DNA from 3 places in the Dactylosporangium sp. NPDC006015 genome. Region 2 is predicted to be linked to each of the others. Evidence: riboswitches for the same ligand, from Rfam matches in the RefSeq annotation. Region 2 holds a riboswitch; each other region holds the start of a gene.

Region 1 (7,585 bases), on a different contig from region 2:
GCCAGTGCGCTGACCGCATTCGCCATGTCCATCCTCTATGCTGTGCGACCCCGCACCGACGTGCCCGGCGCGGTCACCGGCGTCCGCTGGATCGCCGAGATCCTGGCGCTACCCCGGGCATGGCGGTACATCGTCCCGGCGACCAGCGCCGCCGTCGAGGAGTTCTACTTCCGCGGTGTCTTCCTCGGCGGCCTTCTGGCCAGCGACACACCGGTGTGGGCCGCCATCGCGATCAGTGGCGCGACCTTCACCGTCGGCCAGGTACTGCTGACCGAGACGGCCCTGCAGGCCACCGTGCTCGCGCTGTCCAGTGTGGTGCTCGCGGTGGTGTGCGGGCTGCTGGTGATCGTCGAGGGCAGCGTCCTTCCGGCGATCGCGGTGCATGCCTCGTTCGCCGCCTACTACACCCAGACCAGCTCGCGCCGGGTCGCTCCCGTCGCGGCCGCAGTGCCCCGATGAGGAGGCCGACAACGGTGAGTCAAGAAGCAGAAGCAAGCGCCGCCGAGCCATTCGTCGACGCCCGGAACATCACCGTCCGCTACGGTGACCTGGTCGCCGTCGACGGTGTCGACCTGGGCGCCGACAAGGGCCAGGTCGTAGGCGTGATCGGCCCCAACGGCTCCGGCAAGACGTCGTTGCTGGAGTGCGTCGAAGGGCTGCGGAAACCGGCCACGGGCACGATCCGCGTCGGCGGCTTCGACCCGGCCACCGACCGTACGCGGATGACCCGCATCGCCGGCATCCAGCTCCAGCAGCTCGTCTACCCGCCCCGCGCCACGGTCGAGGAGATCTGCCGGCTCTTCGCGTCGTTCTACCCCGACCCGGCCGATCACATCGAGCTGCTCGAGCTGTTCGGCCTGAGCGGGCAGCGGCGCAGCCAGGTCGTCAAGCTGTCAGGCGGGCAGCAGCAGCGGCTGTCACTGATTCTGGCGCTGCTGAACAACCCGCAGGTGGTCTTCCTCGACGAGCTGACCAACGGCCTGGACCCGGCCGCCCGGCGCATGGTCTGGGACGAACTGCGCCGCCGCAACGGCGACGGCCTCACCATCGTGATCACCTCGCATCACATGGAGGAGGTCGAGTACCTCTGCGACCGGGTCAACGTGCTGCTCAAGGGCCGCGTCGTAGCCACCGGCACACCCACCGAGCTGATCCGGGACCACGCCGGCGACTCGGCCCGGCTCGTGCTCGACGGCGCCGGCGGCAACCGGAAGCTGGCCGAAGGTCTCACCGGGCTGGGTTCCGGGGTGCGGGTGGAGCCGGCCGGGCAGCGGCTGATGCTCGAGGTGCAACCGGCGCGCCGCGCGGACGTCGACCGGGTCCTGGCCGAACACGGCACCACCGCGCGGGAGCTGCCGGCCTCGCTGGACGACGCGTACCTGAACCTGACCGGGCAGGCCGCCGGAACGGCCTCGAGCGAAGCGGACAACGTCGATGTTTCCTAGCGTGCTGGCGTTCGAGTCGAGGCGAATGCTGCGCAACTTCCCGCCGCTGTTCTTCGGCCTCGTGTTCCCGGTCATGGTGCTGGGCATCTTCGGCGGCATCTACGGCAACAAGCCGTCCGACCTGTGGGACGGCCTCGGCACCGTCGACGTGTCCGTGCCCGCCTACGTCGGCCTCGTCCTCGCCGTCGCCGGGCTGATGAGCTTCCCGCTGGGCATGGTCGAGTACCGCTCCCGCGGGTTTCTGCGCCGACTGCGGGGCACCCCCGCCCGGCCGACCGTCTTCCTCACCGCACAGCTGCTGATCAACATCGTCATCTGCGTGCTGGGCATCGCCCTGCTCGTCGTCGTCGGCTCGCTCGTGTTCGGTCTGCACGCGCCGGAGCGGACGTTCGCGTTCGCCGGTCTGGCGCTGCTTTCCGGCGCCGCCATGTTCGGCATCGGCCTGCTGATCGCCTCCATCGCCAGAAGCGAGCAGACGGCCCTGGTCATCGCCAACCTGGTGTACTTCCCGATGATTTTCCTGACGGGCGCCACCGTCCCGCTCGAACTGATGCCCGACTGGATGCGCAAGATCAGCGACGCCCTTCCGTTGACGTACGCGATCGACGCGCTGCAATGGGCGTGGCTGGACCGAGGCGACTCCGTCGGCGTCGATGTCGCGGTGCTGGGCGGCACCGTGGTGGTCTGCGCCGCCGGCGCCGCCTGGCTGTTCCGCTGGGAATGAACCCCCTCGTCGACCGGACCGTGCAGGCCACCGCGTACGCAGCGGCGGCCTGCCGGGCCGCGGAGAGCCGCCTTCCGCGCCCCCGGGTGTCGGACCCGCTCGCCGAGCTGTTCACGCCGACCGCTGCGGCGGCGCCGATCGCGCGGCTCGCCGACGCCGGGCGGGACGAGGTTGTCGCCCGTACCGTCCTCATCGACCGCATGCTCGTCGATGCGCTCGAGCGACGGCCGGGGGCCGCGGTGGTGAACTTCGGGGCCGGCTTCTGCACGCGGCCGTACCGGATGCGACTGCCCGGATGCCGCGAGCTGGTCGAGGCCGACGACCCCGCCGTCGTCGAGCTGAAGGACCGGACCCTGCACGGCCGGCCGCACAGCTGCCCGGTAAGGCGGGTCGGCCTGGACGTCCGCGACGAGACCGCGGTGAGCGCCGTGGTGGACGAGACGGGACGATCCGGCGACGTGATCGTGCTCACCGAGGGCCTGCTGGTGTACCTGCCGGCCGGAGCAGTCACGGCGCTGGCGGCCACGCTCGCGAGCCGGACCGGCGCCGCGCACTGGATCGCCGACATCGTCAGCGCGGACTCCGCCAGGCAGATGCAGACCCTTGCCCAGCGCGTCCCCGGTGGGCTGGCGCTCTTCGGGCTGGACTCACTGACGCCGCTGGAGGAACCGGGCTGGCGGGTCGTGGCCTACCGGGCCCTGCCGGTGCCGCGACCCCGGTCCGGCGCCTCCAGCCGCACGCTCGTCGACGGCGTGGTCGCCCTCGAACCTCGCCGCGGCGGCTGAGTCCGGCACTGGAACAGGTCGCGTGGCTCGGGGATCTCGGGCGTCAGGCCCGCCTCCGCTTCGGCGGGTGGCCTGGGCGGCGGCGTCGGTTCGCGGGCCGGTCCTGCTCGTGAGGCACGGGGGGACGCCGGCGCTGGGCCCTTTTCGGCAAGGTCACCGCGTCGGTGATGGCCGCGGCGATGCGCCGGGCCAACCAGAAAGATCTGGCCCGCCTCAAGCGGATTCTCACTCCGTGACGGCGCGCATCCGGTTGTTGCGGGCATCGTGCGTCAGCTCGGCCAGGCCGAGCACCTCCAGCAGCGGCGGCAGGTACATTCCGAACCGGCCCCGGTAGCCCTTGCGCAGCCCGTACCAGCCGCCGACCGGGTTGTCCTCCGAACGGCCCCACGCCTCGACGGTGCCGTCGGCGGCGGGCTTGTTCTCGTCGGCGGCGCCCAGCGGCACCCAGTCGCCCTGCTCGCGCAGCCACGCATGCAGATCCTCGACCGCCCGCAGCTGGTACGTCAGCTTGGTCGAGCCGACCTGGCACACCAGGGCGGGCGGGTCGGCGGCCTCGTCGCGGTACATGGTGTACTCCGACGACCCGGGCGGGGTCTTCAGCACCCACGGGTCGTCCTTCGTGCCAGCCGGCATGACCGCCTCCCGTCCGCGCGTTCGACTCGCACTCTAGACCCCGTGCCGTCATGCCCGGGCCGGGATGGCCTCCGCGGCAGCCGATCGTGGGACCCTGAGATCGCTTGAACCGACCCATGCCGCGATGCTGTCAACGTATTGAGTAGTCGGTCCGAACAGTGATGATGTGCGGCTTCTTCCAGCTAGTGCTGTGACCACTAACGTTCACCGGGTTGGTGGTGTTGTGGTTCCTCGCCGCACGGGTGCGGTCGAGCGACTCCCCACCGTGGTGGGGCGGGCCTCAGCCGGCCAACTGACTCCTGTCGCCGCCCCCATCGTGTTCACCGTCGCGTCGCCGGGTGTGGCGGCGTGATGGCGTGGTGGGGGTCGGCGTGGGTCACGCCGGGACAGTCCGGCACCGGGGAGGTGTCGTCCTGCTCGACGGTGCGTAAGCACCTGCGGCAGCACTACTGCTGCTGGGGTGCTGGTGCCGCCGCCCGTGGGGTTCCCGCCCGGGTGGTTGGGGGTGCGGGTGGCGATGGTGGCGGCCGCGAACAGGTCGCGGTGCCCGGTGAGGTTGCAGTGCCGGCAGGTCATGGTCCGCCCGGCCGGTTTGGTGATCTTCTTGCGGCAGGTGGGGCAGGTTGATGAGGTGCCGCGTTCGTCGACGAGGTGGACGGTGATGCCGGCGAGTTCGGCCTTGTCCCGCAGCACTGCGATGGCGCGGCCGACCTGCCACTGCCGCAGCCGCAGGTTGTGCCGCCGGCCCGCGGGCAGGTCCAGGACGGTGCGAGGGTCGCCGACGGTCAACGTCCCGACCCGCCGCTGCACCGCCCAGCCGATCACGGTCTTCGCCGCCTCATGCTGCGCCTGCCGGACCCGGCGCCGGTGCCGGCCCTCGACGAGGCGGGCACGGCGACAGGTCTTGCGCCACCGCCGTGACCCGCGCTGCCCGGGTTTCGGGGCCCGGGCGGCGGTCGCCCGGCGGCGGTGCCTGGTGTCGGAGAGATGCATACGGTGCTCGGCGCGGACCGCGCGTGCGGAAACGAGCAGCCCGTGCCCGTCAGCGCCAGCAACCGCGTAGGGGTGGATGACACCGAGGTCGACGCCAGCGACCCGAGCCGGGTCCGGACCTGCGTCGGCCGGATACACGGTGACGGGAACCTCGGCGGTGACCTCGACCCACAACCGCCCGCCCTCGGCCAGCAGGGCCACGGACCGGACCTGCTCGACCGGGTACGGCACCGCCCGGTCCAGGCGCAGCCACAACGGCGCCGCACCCTTCGCGGTCGGTAGCCGCAGTCGCCGCCCGTCCAAGGTGAACGTGCCGTGGTAGTAGCGGACCGGCAGCAGACCGCGCCGCTTGCGCGGGAACCGTGCGGACAGGTCACCGGCCTTGCGGCGTTTCGCCGCCGTGAACCAGGCGTCGGAGTACCGGCGTAGCACCGACCGGGCCCCGGTCGTGTCCAGGTCACCGAAGGTGCCTGGACCGGCCGTGGACAGCTCCCGGCACAGTGCCTGATACGACACCACCGGCGGCGCCTGATGCCGCCACCGCCAGTGGTTGACCTCCAGCACACACGCCCACACGTCGCCGGCCGAGCGCAGCAGCCCGAAACACCGCTCCCTCTGACCACGCGTGACCCGCAACCCGACCCGGCAGGTGCGGTGCACCACCCGGGCAGCAGCAGGATCACGACGGCGAGGCATACGAACACTCAAGCACAGGGGTACGACAGAAAATCCCGGCCAACGTTCGTGGACACAGCACTAGCGGGCCTTGCCATGGCAGTGCCCCTTGCGTAACGTCATGGGTCGCTTGGTCCGGTTCATGCTCACAGCAGGTGACGCCGGGCAGGCTCGCTGAGTCGTGCACGCACGAGCCGGGGACCCACCGCATGTCTGGGGTGAATCCGCGGGCCGACGGCCTGTGGTAGGGCGACCTTCGCGCCCGAATCCGTCAGCTGACCCGGTAGGCGGACGCGTAAGGAGAAGTGTCTGTGCACAGCCGTTACCCCCATCGCCGAGGTCCTCGCAGGGCGCGTGCCTGCTCGTCCGCGCGCCGAGCGGCGTCAACAGGACGCTAGTGCCGCCTGCTGTCACGCTGCGGGTGGTCACAGTCGCGTAGGTGCCGGCCGCTCCGTTGCAGCGGCTACTGACGCAGCGCGGCAGGCAGCCGCAGGCCCGTGGCCTGTGCGCCATCCGTCCGGCTGCTGAGGTGGCGAGCGGGACTGTGCGCCGCGCACATCACTTCTTGCTGCCCGATGGCTGTGCATCGCGTGTCGTCGCACGTCATGCCCGTATCGATCGCCCTGCTCCGGGCTACTGGAGACTCGTTGTGAACCTTGAATCCGTACAGCCGCAGTCCCACCGCGCCGGGGATATCCGCCGGCCGCGGATGGCGGTGACCATGTGCGTGATGCTCGCCGCGGCGGCCGTGGCCGGCATCGTGCTCAGTCAGCTCGGCGATCCGCCGTCTGGGCGCACCGCAGCGGCGGGCGCGGCGCTGACCACGAAACCACCGAAGGCCGACGGTGCGGCGCCGTCCGCGCCGACGACGATGCTCCTCAAGTACCAGTTCCAGCTGCAGCCGAACTACTACTTCTGCGGGCCGGCGGCCACCCGGATCGCGCTCACGGCGGCCGGCCACGCCGTCAGTCAGGACGAGGCCGCGGCCATGCTGGGCACCACCACCAACGGGACGAACTCGGCCCTCGACACCACCCGCGTACTCAACCAGGTGCTCGGGCACGGCCGCACGCTGTACCAGACCAGAGAGATCCCGGTCTACCCGGCAACGCCCGCGCAGGCCGCGCAGCTTCAGACCGACGTGCTGACCACGGTCGGCGGCGGACGGGCAATCGTGGCAAACATCGCCGGACACGCGACCGACACCGCCGGTGCCGTGCACGCCTACGAAGGCGGTCACTACCTGACGGTCGTCGGATACCGCGACAGCGGCGGCACGGTGAAGATCGCCGACCCGGCCGACCCGAGTGGGGACGGCACCTACTGGCTGAGCACTCCCAAGCTGGCCGACTGGATCTCCTCGCGCGGCTACTCGTATTGATTCCCGGCATCGCCGATCAACTGACGGTGGCAGGGCGGCGTCGTGGTGGCCGGCCGTCGTGGGCTCAGTCCTGGCGTCCAGCGCCCTGTTCGTGGTCACGATGTGGGTGTCCGGTGGCGGTCTGCGCGGCGCGTTGCCGGGCGGGGCGGCGATGGGCATGCTTAGCCATCGACCCGCACTGAAGCGACGACCGGTCAGGCTGCCGGGTGAGTTCCTGGTCGGTGGTGTGGAGCTCGCATAACGCCACCCGGTTCGGGAAGCATGCCGTGGATGCCCGGGAGTGTGGGATTGCGTCGAGTCCGGCTGTGGAACGGATTGCAGCGCCGAGGTCACGCCGTCCGGGCGATGACGCCCGCGTTCGGTATGACCGCATCACAGGGGTAGCCGCTCAGGGCGATGCAGCTCACCACACCGAGTCGAAAGAGTCTGTGCGCCATGAGGCATTACACCCGAGGCAGCGCCGTGCTGGTGGGCGTCGCCCTCACTGTCACCGTCGCGCTCACCGCTTGCAGTGACACCGCAAGCGGTGGCGGTAGTCCTACGGCACCGAACAACGGCAGCGTCAGCGTCAGCGTCAACCCCACCTTCAACAACGTCGACGCGGTGTTCGTCCGGATGATGATCCCGCATCACGAGCAAGCCGTGGAGATGGCCGCCCTCGCCGAGACGAAGGCGACTGATCCGGACGTCAAACAACTCGCCGCCAAGATCAGTACCGGGCAGAAGGCGGAGATCGCAACAATGAAGGGCTGGCTGGTCGCCTGGGGCCAGCCGACCACGATGCCGAGCTGTCCCGAGATGCATTGCATGCCGAGCAACATGATGCCGCATGGAGCATCGCCGAACGGCATGATGCCAAGCGGGATGATGCCGAGCGGGATGCCGACGATGCCGGGCATGATGTCGAGCGCAGACATGGCAAAGCTCAAGGCGGCGACCGGCACCGACT
Region 2 (7,585 bases):
CGGCGCCACGTCCACGGCCAGGGGGTCGAGGACGGCGACGTCGAGCCAGCCGGCGGCGAGGCCGACGACGCATCCGACGGCGGCCCGGGCGTCGGCGAGGTCGGCGAGCACCTTCCTGGCCGGGTCGAGCAGCGCCTTCCCGGCGTCCGTCAGCGCGAGCGGGCGCTGCCGCCGGTCGAACAGCTCCACCGACATGTCCCGTTCGAGCGCCCGGATCGACTGGGACAGCGACGGCTGTGCCACGTGGAGCGCGGCGGCCGCCGCGGTGACGCCGCCGTGCTCGGCGACGGCGACGAAGTACGCGAGCCTGCGCAGGTCCATGCCGCCGTCACCCCTCCCGCAGCGCGTGGTCGGCTTCCCGTCGGCCGTGGCCTGCTTCTCGCGGGGCGTGGTCGGCCTCTCGCAGGGCATGGTCCAGGAATGCCCGCGCCGTCGCGGACAGCTCGCCGGGGCGGTGCACGATGCCGTACGGCAGCCGCAACGCCGGCACGACCCGCCTGACCACGGCCCCTCTGGCCACCGCCGCGGGCGTGGCCACGTCAGGCATGAACGCCGCCCCGGCCCCGGCGATGACCAGGTCGGTGATCAGGTCCCGCTGCCCGCTCTCGACCACGACCCTGGTCCTGACCCCGGCCGCCCGCAGCGCCGACTCGACCAGCAGCCGCGATGCGCTGCCGCGCGGCACGCCGAGCAGCTCCAGCCCCGCCAGATCCGCCAGCCGCACGGCCTCGGCGGAGGCGGCGGCAGAGGCGGAGGAGGGTGGGACGCGGGTCGCGGGGCGGGCGGTGTGCGGCGGCGGGAACACGAGGACCAGGTCGTGCGCGCCGAGCGCCACCTCGCACAGCCCCAGCCGGGCCGCCGGCAGGTGGACCAGGCCGAGCTCGCTCACCCCGTCGCGGACCCGGGCCAGCAGCGCCTCGTCGGTGTCGCGGTCCAGGTTGACCGACACGCCCGGGTGTGCCCGCAGGAAGCCACCGACCAGCTCGGCGCCCGGGTGCGCCCCGAGCGGCGCCGACGCCACGAGCTCCAGGCTGTCGTGCTCGGGCCGCCCGCCGACGGCCTCGCCGGCCATGGCGACGTCGCGGATCAGCACCCGGGCCGGCCCGAGGAACGCCCGCCCGGCCGCGGACAGCGTCACCCCGTGCGACGCCCGGTGGAACAGGGCCGTGCCGAGGTCGCGCTCCAGGGCCTTCACCGACTGCGACATGGTCGGCTGGGCGACGTTGAGCGCGGTCGCCGCCCTGCCGAACCCACCGTGCTCCACCACGGCGAGGAAGTACCTGATCTGCCGGGTGTCCACGGGTCACACGTCTTTCAGCACGCTTCGTGCAGAAATCATGTCGACAGTGTTACGCGCGTGTGCCGAGCGTGTCCAGGATCTGGACGCCGGACTTCGCGGCGGCCCGGCCCCCGCGACCGTGACGGCCGCGGGACCGGGCTTGCCATCAATGCCGGGACCGCTACCAGCACGCCTCGCGCTGCGGGACCCGGTCCGCGTCCGGCCGGCGGATCATCGCGGTGAGCGGTGCCAGCCGGTACTCGGCGTCGGTCACGTGCTCGCCCCATTCCGTGCCGGTGTCGTCCGTGTCGGCGCCGGTGTCATCCGTGCCGACGCCCGCCGGGCCGGTCTCGTGGGCCGACACGACCGCCATGAACGTGTTCGGCGCGGCGCCGTGCCAGTGCCACTCGCCGGCCTCGACGACGACGGTGTCGCCGGCGCGCACCTCGTGGATCGGGCCGCCCCGGCGCTGCACCCGGCCCACGCCGTGCAGGACGGTCAGGATCCGGCCGTACGGGCAGCGGTGCCAGGCCGTCCGGGTGCCGGGACTGAACTGCGCGTGGAACGTCTGCAGGCGGGACGGCTCCAGGCCGGTGACGTCCCGGTCGATCCAGACGACGCCGGAATAGTGTTGTTGCGGGGCCTGCCGGCCTCGGCTCGGGGCACGGACGACTTCCATGGACCTTCCCTCTCTGGGAACGGACTCCCTGTTTCGGTTCGCTGCTGTGATTCGCCCGGGCGGACGCGTCAGGCCTTGTAGTCGGCCCAGGACAGGTCCCAGGCGGTCCAGCCGTCGCCCGGGTCCAGCGGCACCCCGGTGTTGCGCGTGGTGACCGGGTCACCGACGAGCGTCTGCTCGTACAGCCACTTCGCGTTCGCTGTCGAGACGTTGGTGCAACCGTGGGAGACGTTGCGCTGGCCCTGGTCGCCGACCGACCACGGCGCTGCGTGGATGTACTGGCCGCCCCAGGTCAGCCGCATGGCGTACTGCACCGCGACGGTGTACTCCGGGGTGCGGAACACCGTCGATGCCTCCCGCGACATGATGACGGTGGCGCCGCTCGACGTCGGCGTCGACGGCTTGCCGAGGCTCACCGGCATGGTCCGCACGAGCGCGTCGTTCTGGTAGACGTTCATCTGCTTCGTCGCATTGTCGATGTCGATGGTCAGCTTCCGGCCGATCGTGACCGTCGCCGCGAAGTCCTCGTCGGCGTGGCCGGATCCGATCCGCACGCCGTTGAGCGCCTTTCGCGCGGTGATCTTCGTGCCGGGCTGCCAGTACTTCTCCGGCCGGTACATCACCTGCCGGCCGCCGAACCAGTGCCACGCACCGGGCTGCGGCGGATCGCTCTTCACGAAGAGACGCTGCTGCACGGCGGCGCGCGACTCCTGCGGGACGTCGGAGCCGAACTCCACGACGATCGGCATGCCGACGCCGTAGGTCCCGCCGTTGGTCAACATCAGGTCGGACGTGACGACCGGGCCGCTGGCCTTCGCCGCCGTGGTGAAGGCCGCCTCCCGGGTCACGGGTTTGTTGTCGGCACCGACGGCGGTGACCTTCGCGGTGTACGCCGTGCCGTAGCGCAGCGCGGTGGCGGGCACCCACGACGTACCGTCTTCGCGGAACTCGCCGGCGACCCGCTGGCCCGCCGCGTCGGTCAGGACGACCTCGGTGATCTTCCCGTCGTTGACCTTCGTGCCGATCTCGGTGCTGATCGCCACCCCCGACTCGCCCGCCGCCGGGCTGACGGCCAGCCCGACCGCCGGCGGCGGAGCGGTCGACTTCGCCGCCGTGGGCTTCTTCGTCGAACTGGTACACGCCGACAGGCCCAACTGCGCTCCCACCGCGAGCGCGACCAGCGCCGCCGCGGTCCGGCTGGGCCCCCTCATGTGTTCTGCCTGTGCATGGACATGGGGGCATCGTCGTGCGCATCGGGGCGAGGCCGGGGCGGCAATACGAGTGACAATGCGAGGGACCTGGGCCCGCGCGGTGGAATTCCTACATGACGGCGTCCACGATCTGTTGTGCGAGCCCCTCCCACTTCGCGTAGGCGTCCGGGAACGCCGACCGCTGCACCATCTGCGCGGCGATGGTGACGGCCTGCTGCTCCCAGCCCGGGATCTGGGCGAGCGCCGCGTAGAACCTGCGGGCGGACTCGTGCGGGTTCATCAGCTGGTCGACCGAACCCCAGCTCGGCCGCTGCTGGAAGAGGCCGACCGAGTCGTAGTCGTACCCCACGCCCTCGTTGGGGCGCTGCAGCGACTGCGGCACGTTCGGGTTCGCGAGGTTCCGCAGGTGGCTCTCCTGCAGGGCGGTGGCGATCCCCACGACGGCCGCGCGCCGCGGCAGGTTCAGCTGCCGGGCGACGTCGATGATCGCGACGGCGTTGTTCATCTCGGCCTGGGTCAGCCCGCCGACGGGCGCGTGCACGGTCGGCGACGGCGCCGCCGTCGACGCCGGTGGCGTGCCGGCGGGTGCCGGGGTGGTCTTCGCCGGTGCCGGGGCGGCCTTCGTCGGTGCCGGCGTGGCCTTGTTCGCGCTGTCGGCGGGTTTCCGGGTGCGGCTGCGTGAGGCCTGCCCGCCGGCCGCCGAGCGTTCGGCGTCGACGGCGAACGCCGCACTGTCCGCCGGCACGGCGGCGGGTCCGGCCGACGCCGACAGCGTCGCGGACAGGCCGACCGCCACGACCGCGACGGCGCCCACGGCGTAGCGGCGGATCTCGGCCGGCACGGGTGCACGCAGCCGGAATCGGGTCGCGTGCCGCCCCCGCCGGGAGCGGCGCAGGTGTCGGGGACCGCGTGCGGTCGCACCGTTGAGCTGCTGGTCATCGTCGGCGCCCGGAAGCATCCGGCGAGCCTAGGGAGGCCCCGGATCCGGGGTGATGCCGGGCATGCGAACCTGCCGACCGGACACTGGGCGGGCCGCACGGGGCCGGGGCGCGGTCGGCGAGGTGCACCGGGGCACGGCGCAGCCGACCGGCGGGCTGATGGCCCGTGCACCCGGCCGTTCGCCACGCCGTCGTCACGCAAGGTAGCCGACCAGCGTGGGGGTTCCGGGGGTCCTCCCGCGCCCCCGATATGGTCCTCGCATCCGCCCGGCCCGACGTCACCCACCTCGGATGACACCGCGGCGGATCCGCTGAGTCGCGTCCGCGCGAGCCGGGGAACCGAGCACCACCGGGGTGAATCCGCGGGGCCAGCGCCTCGCGGTAGGGCGATCCTCCCGCCCGAACCCGTCAGCTAACCCGGTAGGCGGCACCGGAAGGAGCACTCCGTGCAGCCACAGACCCGGCATCGCCCGTGCCGCAGCACCTCGGGCACCTCGACCCTCGGCCCGGCCCGGTAGTCGCCGACCGTCACCGCACCGGCCCTCGGCCGGCGTGGCACCCCCCTGCCCGGATCACGTCCGGCACCGGCAACAGCAGCCGTCATCGAGCATGTCTGTCGAGGTACCCGTGAGTTACCTGTACAAACCCAGGCACCAGAACCAGAGCCCCGCCCCGTCGCGCTTCCGCGTGCTGCCGATCGCGGCCGCCGCGGCGGTCCTCGGGGTGACGGCGGCCGTCGGCGTGGCCGTGCACGCCTCGACCCCCACACCGGTGGCCGACGCGCAGTCGGTGACGTCCGCGGATCCGTCCGGAACCGGCGTCGGTCCGGCCGGGCGTGACCGGCAGCGGACCCAGGCGGCGCCCGACGCCGCCTCCGCCCCGTCGAAGGCCCCCGCCGGTACCGCGACGTCCAAGCCCGCCCCGCCCGCCGCCTCGGCCAGCCCCACCAAACCGGCGGCCCCGGCGGAGAAGGAGCTCGCGTACCGGTTCGCCTGGCAGGAGAACTTCTACTACTGCGGCCCGGCGGCGACCCGGATCGCGCTGACCGCGCGGTCGATGTACCCGTCCCAGTCCGAGGTCGCCCAGAGCCTGCACACGACCGTCAACGGCACCAACTCCGCCGACGACACCACCCGGTCGCTCAACGAGTACACGAAGAGCTCCTTCTACAAGTCGCACTTCATCCCCGGTCAGTCGGCCACCCAGGCGGAGATCGACCAGATGCAGGCCGACGTCGTCAACGCGATCACCAACGGCTACGCCGTGGTCGCCAACATCGCCGGCTCCACCGTGGACGACAAGGGCAACTCGCACTCGTACCCGGGCGGCCACTACCTCACGGTGGTGGGGTACCTCGACGGCGGCAAGACGGTGAAGATCGCCGACCCCGCGGACGCCCTGGGCGTCGGGTACTACACGCTGACGACGGCCAAGCTCGCGCACTGGACCGCCCTGCGCGGATACTCCGCCTGACACGGCCGTCAGCGGCTCGCGGTCAGCGGCCCAGTGCGCGTACCCGGCTGGGTGGCCGGAACGCCTGGGCCGGCTGGCCGCGCAGCGCGCTCGCCATGGTCTGCGCGACGGCGGCGTTGACCGAGCCGGAGACGCCGCTGCCCACGTGGTCGTTCGGGTTGTCCACGTTCACCGCGATGCCGGCCGCCGCGATCTGCGGGGTGAAGCCGACGAACGTCTCGGTCGAGTTGTACTCGGAGCTGCCGGTCTTGCCCGCGACCGGGCGGCCGCCCAGGATGCCGGACACGTTCTCCGCCGTGCCGCCGTCGCACTTGCCGTACGCCGAGGCCCGGCTGACCGGGCACCGTGCCGCGTCGGTCGCGGCGGCCGCCACGTCGGCGCTGACCGCCTGCCGGCACTTCGGGGCGGCGGCGTCGACCGGTTTGCCGTTGGAGTCGGTGATCGACAGCACCGGCAGCGGCTGGCAGTACAGGCCGCCGGCGGCGACCGCCGCGTAGGCGTTGGCGAGGTCGAGCGGTGTGGTCGAGGCGACGCCGAGGGTGAACGCTCCCCACTGGTCCGCCTTGGCCGCCATCGCCGCGTCCTCGGCGGAACGGAACGTGATGCCGAGCCGCTGCGCCATCTCGACCACGCGGCGCGCGCCGATCTGCTGTTCGAGCCAGACGAAGTAGGTGTTGACCGAACGGCCGAAGCCGTTCCACATCGTCCGGTTCCCGTTCATCCAGCTCGGGGAGTCGTTCCCCGGGCACCACTTGCCCCCGCAGCTGCCCGGGCCGCTGGCCGGCCACACGGTCGCTATCCGGCTCGGTGAGTTGAAGTTGGTGCTCAACGGCATGCCCGCGTCGAGCGCGGCGAGCATGGTGAACATCTTGAACGTCGAACCCGCCTGATATCCGGCGACGCCACCACCGCCCGCGATGAGCTGGTTGACGGTGTTCGGGAACAGTGGATGCTGGGGCGGGTTGGGTTCCAGGCTGTAGTGGCGGTTGACGGCCATCGCCAGGACCCGGCCGGTGCCGGGGGTGACGACGGCCGTCGGCATCGACCGCGCGCTGCCGTAGCCGTAGACGCTCAGGGACTGGTTGAGCGTGGCCGCCTGGATGCCCGGGTCGAGCGAGGTGACCACGGTGTAGCCGCCGGTGCGCAGCGCCTCGTCGCGGTCGGCGCGGGTGGCGCCGAACTCGGGCTGGCTGCCCCACCACTGGCGGAAGTAGTCGCAGAAGAAGCCCCAGTCGTTGTGCTCCCGCGGGACGGACACGCAGTTGTTGGGCAGGTCGCGCTCGTTGATCTTCAGCTCCTGGCCCTTCGCCGCGGTGGCGTCCGCGGCGCTGATCATCTTCATCTTCGCCATCGAGTCGAGCGTGTAGGCGCGGCGCCGCAGGGCCGCGTCGCGGTCGCCGCTGATCGGGTTGTCGCCGTCGGGGGACTGCAGCAGCCCGGCGAGCAGCGCCGCCTCGGGCAGCGTCAGCTCCAGGGCCGACTTGCCGAAGTACGTCTGGCTGGCGGCGTAGATGCCGTAGGCGCCGGCACCGAAGTAGGCGATGTTCAGGTAGCCCTGGAGGATGTCCTGCTTGCTCAGGTGCTGTTCCAGCTTCGTCGCGTAGCGCATCTCGCGCACCTTGCGGGCGGGCGTGTCGGCGAGCGAGTCGACCCGCTGCTGCGGCGACAGGGTCGGGTCGTTCTTCAGCACGTTGCGCACGTACTGCATCGTCAGCGTCGAGGCGCCCTGCTGGGCGTTGCCCCTGCCGTTGGAGACCAGCGCGCGCAGGACGCCCCTGCCGTCGACACCCTGATGCTGGTAGAAGCGGGTGTCCTCGGCCGCGACGACGGCCTGCTGGAGCACCGGTGCGATCTGGTCCAGCGGCACGTCCTTGCGGTTCTCGTCGTAGAACGTGGTGATGAGCGTCTTGCCGTCGTTGGCGTAGACGTAGGTGGCCTGCGGCGGCGGTGGCAGCGCCAGGTCCGCCGGGAGGTTCGTCCAGACGTCACGGCTCGCGTTCACCGT
Region 3 (7,585 bases), on a different contig from region 2:
AGGATCTTGCGGGTGGAGGCGGCGGGTGGGGGCTCGACGACGCCCTTCGCGGCGGCGCCGACGGCGCGCTGGACCGTCTCCAGCTCCATGCCCAGGTCGCCGGCGAGCTTGCGGGCGTACTCGGGGCGCAGGGTGCGGTCCTTGATCTTCGCGACCAGCGGGGCGGTGGCCTTGAGGGCGCCGACGCGGCCTTCGGCGGTGTCGAGGTCGAAGCGCTGGATGACGGAGCGGAGGGCGAAGTCGAGCAGCGGCTGGCGGTCGGCGACGAGGTCGCGGACGGCGACGGGGCCCTTCGCCATGCGCAGCTCGCACGGGTCCATGCCATTGGGGCCGACGGCGATGAACGTCTGCGCGACGAACCGCTGGTCGTCCTCGAAGGCGCGCAGCGCGGCCTTCTGCCCGGCGGCGTCACCGTCGAAGGTGAAGATGATCTCGCCGCCGTAGCCGTCGGCGTCCAGCAGCAGGCGGCGCAGGACCGCGATGTGGTCGGCGCCGAACGCGGTGCCGCAGGTGGCGACCGCCACGGGCACGTCGGACAGGTGGCAGGCCATCACGTCGGTGTAGCCCTCGACGATGACCACCTTGCTCTGCTTGGCGATCTCGCGCTTGGCCTGGTCCACCCCATACAGGACGTGGGACTTCTTGTAGAGCGGGGTCTCGGGCGTGTTCAGGTACTTCGGGCCGTCGTCGTCGTCGAACAGCTTCCGCGCGCCGAAGCCGATCACGTCGCCGGAGATGTCCTTGATCGGCCACAGCAGGCGGCGGCGGAACCGGTCGATGAGGCTGCCCGAGCGGGCCTCCTTCGACAGCCCGGCGGTGATCAGCTCCTGCGCGGAGAAGCCCTTCAGCCGCAGGTGCTTGCTCAGCGGGTCCCAACCCTCGGGCGCGAAGCCGCAGCCATAGCGCTCCGCCTCCTCGCGGCCGAAGCCGCGCTGCGCGAGGAACTCGCGGGCCAGCCGGGCGCCGGGCGAGCCGAGCTGCTCGGCATAGAAGCGGGCCGCCTCGGCGTGCGCGGCGATGAGCCGCTGCTTCTGGCCCGTCTGGCGGACCGGCGCGCTGCCCGCCTCGACATACTGCAGCTGCAGGCCGGCGCGGCCGGCGAGCCGCTCGACCGATTCGACGAACGTCAGGTGGTCGTGGTCCATCAGGAACTTGATGGCGTCGCCGCCGGCGCCGCAGCCGTGGCAGAAATACACGTTGCGCGCGGGCGAGACGTTGAACGAGGCGGTCTTCTCGTCGTGGAACGGGCACAGCCCTTTCAGGTTGCCGCCCCCGGCCGACTTCAGCGTCACGTGCTCGGAGATCACATCCGCGATCGCGGTGCGCTCCCGTACCAAGGCGATGTCCTCGTCCTTGATCTTGCCGGCCACCCGACGCCACCTCCCCAACCCGAGGCCTACATCCTGCCTCGCGCCTACGACAATTTACGACCTCACCCGTGCAACACCACACCGGCCACGGCCTCGCCCGGACAAAACCACACAGCCACGGCTTCACACGGCCAACACCACACGGGCACCATGGGCGCACATCACCGTGCGATGCTGGCCGCCATGCCGAAACTGCGGGACGAGCGGGTCGCCTGGCTGGCCGTACAGGACCAGCTGCGGCGGCGCAGTCGGCGGCTGGGGCCGTGGGGCTGGCTGCTGACGATCGCCACGCTGGGCGCGTGGGCGGTGCTGCGGTCCCAGGGGCGCGGGTCGGCGCGGATGGCGGCGTATTCGCTCGCCGTCGACCACGTCACCGGCTACCTCGACGACGACGAGCGCGAGACGCTGCGCACGCACGGCACGGTGCCGCCGTGGTTCCTGTTCGAGGTCGAGCGGGCCAGGTGGGCGGCGCGCGACAAGCAGTCGCTCCCCGCCGGCCGCGAGACCCGGCTGGAGCGGCGCCGCCGGATCCTGCTCAGGGTCGTCCTCACGGGGACCGTCGCGGCCACCGTCCTCGTGTTGTCACCGACCGTGTGGGTACGGGCGGCCTCCCTCGGCCGTATCGGTCCCGCCTCGACGGCCCCGGAGGCGGACGTCGCGATCGTGTTCGGGGCCCAGGTCGCGCCGGGCGGGCAGGAGCCGATGCCGTTCCTCAAGGGGCGGCTCGACGTCGCCGCGCAGCTGCTCACGTCCGGCAAGGTGAAGGCGCTGCTCATCTCCGGTGACGCGCAGGGCGGATCCGGAGATGAGGTCCGGGTGATGCGCGACTACCTGGCGGGCAAGGGCGTCGATCCGGCCAGGATGGTCGTCGACCCGCACGGACTCGACACCTATGACACGTGCCGCCGTGCCCGCGACGTGTACGGCGTGACGAAGGCCATACTCGTCAGCCAGGAGCTGCACCTGCACCGTGCGGTGACGCTGTGCCGGCGGCTGGGCGTCGACGCGTACGGGGTGCCCGCCCTCTGCGAGGGATGCCAGCAGGTGACGATCTGGTACAACACGGCCAGGGACGTCGCGGCCGGGCCGAAGGCCGCCTGGGAGGCCCTCCGGCACCGACAGGCCGCAGTCGTGTCACCACCGGATCCATCCCTGCTGCAGGCGATGCGCTGACCCGCCCACCATCGTGGTTTTGGGCACGTCCGGCAGGCACCGGCGGCATACTTGACCCGTCCACGGCGCCGACATCAGATCGGCGCTTGTCCATGCCTGGCCCGATGGGTGGTGCGTTACCGGTGATGATCCCGCGTCCGGGGGTTTCCGGCTGATGGTCACCGTGCTGCGCACCGTCGACGACGTCCTCGCATGGGCGGAGCTGCTGGTCGGGCCGCCGCTGCGCACCGCCGTCGGGCGCCTCCCGGAGCCGTCGCGCGAGGTGGCCGAGCTGCAGCTCGGCGGGCTCGACGAGGATCCGCCCGCCGCCCGTACGCGCGCCGCACTGACACTCGTCTGCGCGGGCGCCGTCGGTGGTGACCCGCACGACGCGGTGGCGGGCGCCGTCGCGGTGGAGCTGGTGCACCACTGGTCGGGGCTGCAACGGGACCTGTTCGACGGCGACCTGACCCGCCTGCACCGGCCGACCGCCTGGAGCGTGGTGGGGCCGCACCCGGCGACGCTGGGCGGGCAGGCGATGCTGGCGCTCGCGTTCGACGTGGCGGCGACCGGCGACCCGACCAGACGCGTGCCACGCCCGCTGCGCCAGGCCAGCCGCGCCACGCCCGACACCGCGCCGTCCGTGCCGGCTGTGCCGTCCGTGCCCTCCAGGGAGCCGGTGCGGCAGGACCGGGCGACCCGGGACAGGTTCACCGAGCAGCACGGCACCCCCGACCCGTGCGCCGACGCGCGGCGGCAGTCCGGGGCGGCATCCGTCGACCGGGCCGGCGTCCGCATCCTCGGCGACACCGTCCAGCAGCTCCTGCACGGCCAACACACCGACCTCAGCACGGCCCTGGACCCCGTGCTGCCCCGGCACCGCTCCGGCAACGACCTGCTCCGCACGTGCATCTCCGCGGTCGAGCAGCGCAGCGGCGCCCTCTTCGGCTGCGCGTGCGCCCTCGGCGCGCTCGCCGGCGGCGGCGACCCGGCACGGGTCGAGCAGCTGCGGCTGTTCGGGGTGCGGCTCGGGCTGGCCGTCCGGTTCGCCGAGGACCTGCAGGGCATCTGGGGCGACCCGGCCGTGACGGGCCGCCCGGCGTTCGCCGACCTGCGCGGACGCCGCCGCTCACTGCCGGTCGCCGCCGCCCTCGCCGCGGGCGCCGACGAGCTGGCCGACCTGCTGCACCGCGAGACCCGCCTCAGCGAGGCCGACCTGGAGCGCGCCGCGAAGGTCGTCGAACGCTCCGGCGCCCGCTCCTGGTGCGCCCAGCAGGCCGACGACCTCCTCGCGCAGGCCCTGGTCGCCCTCGACCTGGCGATCCCCGAGCCGGCCGCGGTCGCCGAGCTCGTCGCCCTGGCCCGCTGGGCGACCCGCCACCCGGCCTGACCAACACCCCCGCCGGCGATCCACAAACCCGCGCCTGACCGGCGACCCATGAACCGGCGCCTGACCGGCGCGACCCGAGAAGGCGCGCCGGCCGGGTGCGGGTGAGCGTCAGGAGAGGGCGGCGACCACCTGCTCCGCGCGGGTGGCGTGCTTCTGGTACGCGCCCGGGAACGCCGACCGCTGCACCGCCTGGGCCGCGGCGGTCACGCTCATCCGCTGCCAGCCCTCGACCCGGTTGAGGGCGTTGTAGAAGAGCATCGCGGAGTGGGCGGGGTTCATCAGCTCGGCGACGGTGCCCCAGCCCTGGCTGGCCCGCTGCTGGAAGAGCCCGACCGAGTCGTGGTCGGTCGAGGTGCCGTCGTGCGGCAGCCCGAGGGACGCGGGCACGGCGGAGCTGGCGACGTTGTACAGGTCGCTCTCCTGCATCGCCGTCGCGATCGCCACGACCAGGGCCCGGTCGGGCATGCCCTGCGCCCGGCCCTGCTTGACGATGATCGCGGCGTTGTCCATCTGCCGCTGGTCGAGGCCGGCGACGGGCTTGACGACCGGCGGCGCCGGCGGCACGGGCGCGGCGGGCACCGCGACGGCCAGGGGCCCCGTCGCGGGCGCCGGCGCCGCATCGGCGGAGGGCGCGGACGACGGCCCCGAAGCGGACAGGGACGACGGCGACGGCCAGGACCAGGCGGCCGCGGACTCGGCATACGCGGGGCCGGTGAACATCGACGCCGGCGAGTCAGCCGGCAGGGTGCCCAGCAGCGTGGCGGACAGGACGGCGACCGAGACGGTGCCGGCCCTGGCGCCGAGCACGGGCACCAGCCGGCGATGTCGCGGGTGGAACTGGCGTGGCAACACCTTCAATATGGGCTTCACTACTGATGTTTCCTTCGTTTGCAGGCAGAAGACATGCGGCATCGGCACGCCGCCCGAGGACGGCATGCTGGAAGGGGGGAACCAGTGGTGAGGTGTTACGAGGGCGCGCGGGCGGCCGGCATCGACGCAGACTCCTTCCGGTGCCGCCTACCGGGTTAGCTGACGGGTTCGGGCGGGAAGTTTCGCCCTACCGCGGCCAGGCCGCGGATACACCCCAGAGGACGCGCATGGGTCCCCGGCTCGCGAAGATCGCGACTCGACGGCGCCCGCCCGGCAGCACCGATGCGGTGCAGGTCGACCGGAGCGGACTCAACGACCCTACTGGGCCGTCTCGGGCCGGGCCAACCGCAGCAACGGCAATCCACCCTGAGCACCCGGACGCTCACCGAACGCCGTCACCCGTCTGGTCACCTCGCCGGCGTGACGACCGCCCTTGACCAGGTACATCGCGCGGTCGGCGGCCCGCAGCGCGGCGCCCGCGTCCTCGACCGTGTCATCGATCACGGCCACGCCGACGCTGACCCTGACCCGCATGATCTGCCCCTGGTGCGTGACGGGTGCGCAGACGGCGCGTTCGAGGCGGTCGACCAGCACGCCGAGGTCGCCGGCGGCGACGTTGCCCATGAGGACGACGAACTCGTCGCCGCCGAGGCGCGCGACGGTGTCGGTGGGCCGCACCAGCGACTGGAGGCGCTGCGCGACGGCGACGAGGACCGCGTCGCCGGCCTCGTGGCCGAGGGTGTCGTTGACGATTTTGAAGTCGTCGAGATCGCAGAAGAACAGCGCGCTGATCACCTGCTCGGTGCGGGCCCGCCGGATCGCGGCCGCGAGGGGTTCGGCGACGGCCTCGCGGTTGGCCAGGCCGGTCAGCGGGTCGCGGGAGGCCCTGCGCACCAGGTCGGCCTCGGTGGCCTTGCGGCTGGTGATGTCCTGCACCTGCGTGATCGCGAACGCGGGCGACCCGGCGACCACCGACATCGTCGCGGAGATCCAGATCGTCTCGCCGTCGCCGCGGACGCAGCGCACCTCGTAGTCGCGGATCGTGCCGGCGCCGCCGGCGAACACCTCCCGGCTGCGCTCGAAGTCGTCAGGGTGGATGAAGTCGCCGAAGCGCATCGAGACGAGCACGTCCTCGTCCCGCCCGAGCAGCTCGCACAGCGCGGGGTTGACCCGGACGAGGCGGGTCGTGTCGGCTCCCTCCAGGCCGATCATGCACATGCCGGTGCCGGCGCCGTTGAACGCGAGCCGGAACGCGGCCTCGCTCGCCTCCAGGTGCTGCCGCTCCCGGCGCAGCGCCTCGACCAGGTTGGCGTTGTTGATCGCGATGCCGGCCTGCGCGGCGAGCATCTCCAGCAGCTCGCGCTGGAACGCGCCGGGCCGCCTGCCGTCGGCGGGCAGGTCGACGCTGAGCACGCCGACGAGCGAGCCGTCGGGCGCGCACAGCGGCGCGAACAGGGCGTCGAGGGGGTGCCAGCGCTCCTCCTCCGGGATGCCGTCCGCGCCGTCGGGGGCGGCGGGGATCCAGGACTGGATGCCGTCGTTGTGCCGCTCGTGCGGCAGGAACCGCAGCTGCCCCCACTCGTCGGCGGCGGCGAGGTGCGCGTCGAACTCCGCCGCCGGGTACCGGACGCCGAGCAGCTCCGCCCGCGCCTCCTCGGACCCGGCGATGGCGACCGCCTCGTACACACCCTCCGGATGCAGGTAGTTGACCACGGCGGCGCCGAACCCGACGTGCTCGACGACGGCGTCGGCAATCCGGTTCAACGTCTCGACGACGGTGCTGCCGGTGTTGATCCGCCCCGTGATCCGGTAGACGGAACGGATGGCGGCCATCGCCATGTCCCGATCTCGATCCACGGCTCGCCTACCCCGATCCGGCCGACCCTGCAGCCCTCACATCGACGCAACGCCTCCGATCCTAAGCAATTGCGGGCGCGGTCCGCCGCCACGCGGACCCGGGTCAGCGCCGCGGCTGACGACGGCGCGGCGGCGGCCGGCTTACGGTTCCGGCTCGACATCCCGTCGAGCCACACAAAATCGCCTGAAAGGTCGCCATGCCACACAAACTCCGCCGCCTCGTCGCCGGGGGCTGCCTGGTCGCCGCCCCGCTGGTGTACGTGGCGGGCCTGCTCACCGACCCCGCGCTGCGCGCCGGCGACGCCGCGGACGGCGCGTACGGCCGCCACCCCGGTCAGGTCTCGGTGAGCGCCGCGCTGCTGCACTGGAGCTGGGTCCTGCTCGTGCCCGGCATCATCGGCATGATCCACCTGGTCCGCCGGCGCGCCGTGCTCTTCGGGCACATCGCCGGGCTCGTCGCGCTGCTGGGCGTCGTCAACTTCTCCGCGCTGATGCTCGGCGACTTCTTCTACGCCCGGCTCGAGGCGGACCTCGGCACCGCGGCGGGCGACCGCCTCGCCGACGCCGCCTTCGCCGCCGGCGGGGCACAGTGGGGGTTCCAGGTGCCGGGCTTCCTCGGGCTGCTCGGGGTGCTCCTGCTGGGGTTGGCGCTCGCGTACGACCGGCGCGTCCCCTGGTGGGCACCGCCGGCGATGCTGGCCGGGATGCTGGCCGGCCCCGTCTACCCGATCGGCATGATCGCCGGCAGCCTGCTCTACATCGCGGGCTCGGGTGTGATCGGCGTACGGATGCTGCGGATGACCGACGCCGAGTGGGCTCAGGAGCCGGTGGCGGGCGGGACCGCCGCGGCGCCGAGCGGGAACGTGGCCGCGACGGTGTAGCCACCGCCGGGCCGGGGCCCCGCGTGGAGGGTGCCGCCGTGCAGGGCCGCCCGCTCCCGCATCCC

Evidence for each region. Region 2 has a riboswitch for cyclic di-AMP ahead of ABZ321_RS56370 (C39 family peptidase). Riboswitches for the same ligand answer to the same signal wherever they lie in the genome.
Region 1: another riboswitch for cyclic di-AMP. It lies ahead of ABZ321_RS28505 (C39 family peptidase); the one in region 2 lies ahead of ABZ321_RS56370 (C39 family peptidase).
Region 3: another riboswitch for cyclic di-AMP. It lies ahead of ABZ321_RS14800 (hypothetical protein); the one in region 2 lies ahead of ABZ321_RS56370 (C39 family peptidase).

What each region holds. Positions count from the first base shown of each region.
Region 1 is NZ_JBEXUD010000017.1:50,065-57,649, reverse strand. It holds gene ABZ321_RS28535 (CPBP family glutamic-type intramembrane protease) at 1-459, shown strand, start outside; gene ABZ321_RS28530 (ABC transporter ATP-binding protein) at 474-1,445, shown strand; gene ABZ321_RS28525 (ABC transporter permease) at 1,447-2,169, shown strand; gene ABZ321_RS28520 (class I SAM-dependent methyltransferase) at 2,166-2,954, shown strand; gene ABZ321_RS28515 (DUF6855 family protein) at 3,180-3,587, opposite strand; gene ABZ321_RS28510 (transposase) at 3,792-5,276, opposite strand; cyclic di-AMP (ydaO/yuaA leader) riboswitch at 5,418-5,560, shown strand; gene ABZ321_RS28505 (C39 family peptidase) at 5,695-6,636, shown strand; gene ABZ321_RS28500 (DUF305 domain-containing protein) at 7,072-7,585, shown strand, end outside.
Region 2 is NZ_JBEXUD010000082.1:15,485-23,069, reverse strand. It holds gene ABZ321_RS56395 (LysR family transcriptional regulator) at 1-321, opposite strand, end outside; gene ABZ321_RS56390 (LysR family transcriptional regulator) at 329-1,300, opposite strand; gene ABZ321_RS56385 (cupin domain-containing protein) at 1,461-1,958, opposite strand; gene ABZ321_RS56380 (Ig-like domain-containing protein) at 2,027-3,169, opposite strand; gene ABZ321_RS56375 (hypothetical protein) at 3,279-4,127, opposite strand; cyclic di-AMP (ydaO/yuaA leader) riboswitch at 4,407-4,549, shown strand; gene ABZ321_RS56370 (C39 family peptidase) at 4,735-5,580, shown strand; gene ABZ321_RS56365 (transglycosylase domain-containing protein) at 5,603-7,585, opposite strand, start outside.
Region 3 is NZ_JBEXUD010000007.1:144,397-151,981, reverse strand. It holds gene dnaG (DNA primase) at 1-1,370, opposite strand, end outside; gene ABZ321_RS14810 (ElyC/SanA/YdcF family protein) at 1,554-2,543, shown strand; gene ABZ321_RS14805 (polyprenyl synthetase family protein) at 2,698-3,912, shown strand; gene ABZ321_RS14800 (hypothetical protein) at 4,021-4,761, opposite strand; cyclic di-AMP (ydaO/yuaA leader) riboswitch at 4,912-5,054, opposite strand; gene ABZ321_RS14795 (diguanylate cyclase) at 5,101-6,615, opposite strand; gene ABZ321_RS14790 (hypothetical protein) at 6,837-7,520, shown strand; gene ABZ321_RS14785 (histidine kinase) at 7,457-7,585, opposite strand, start outside.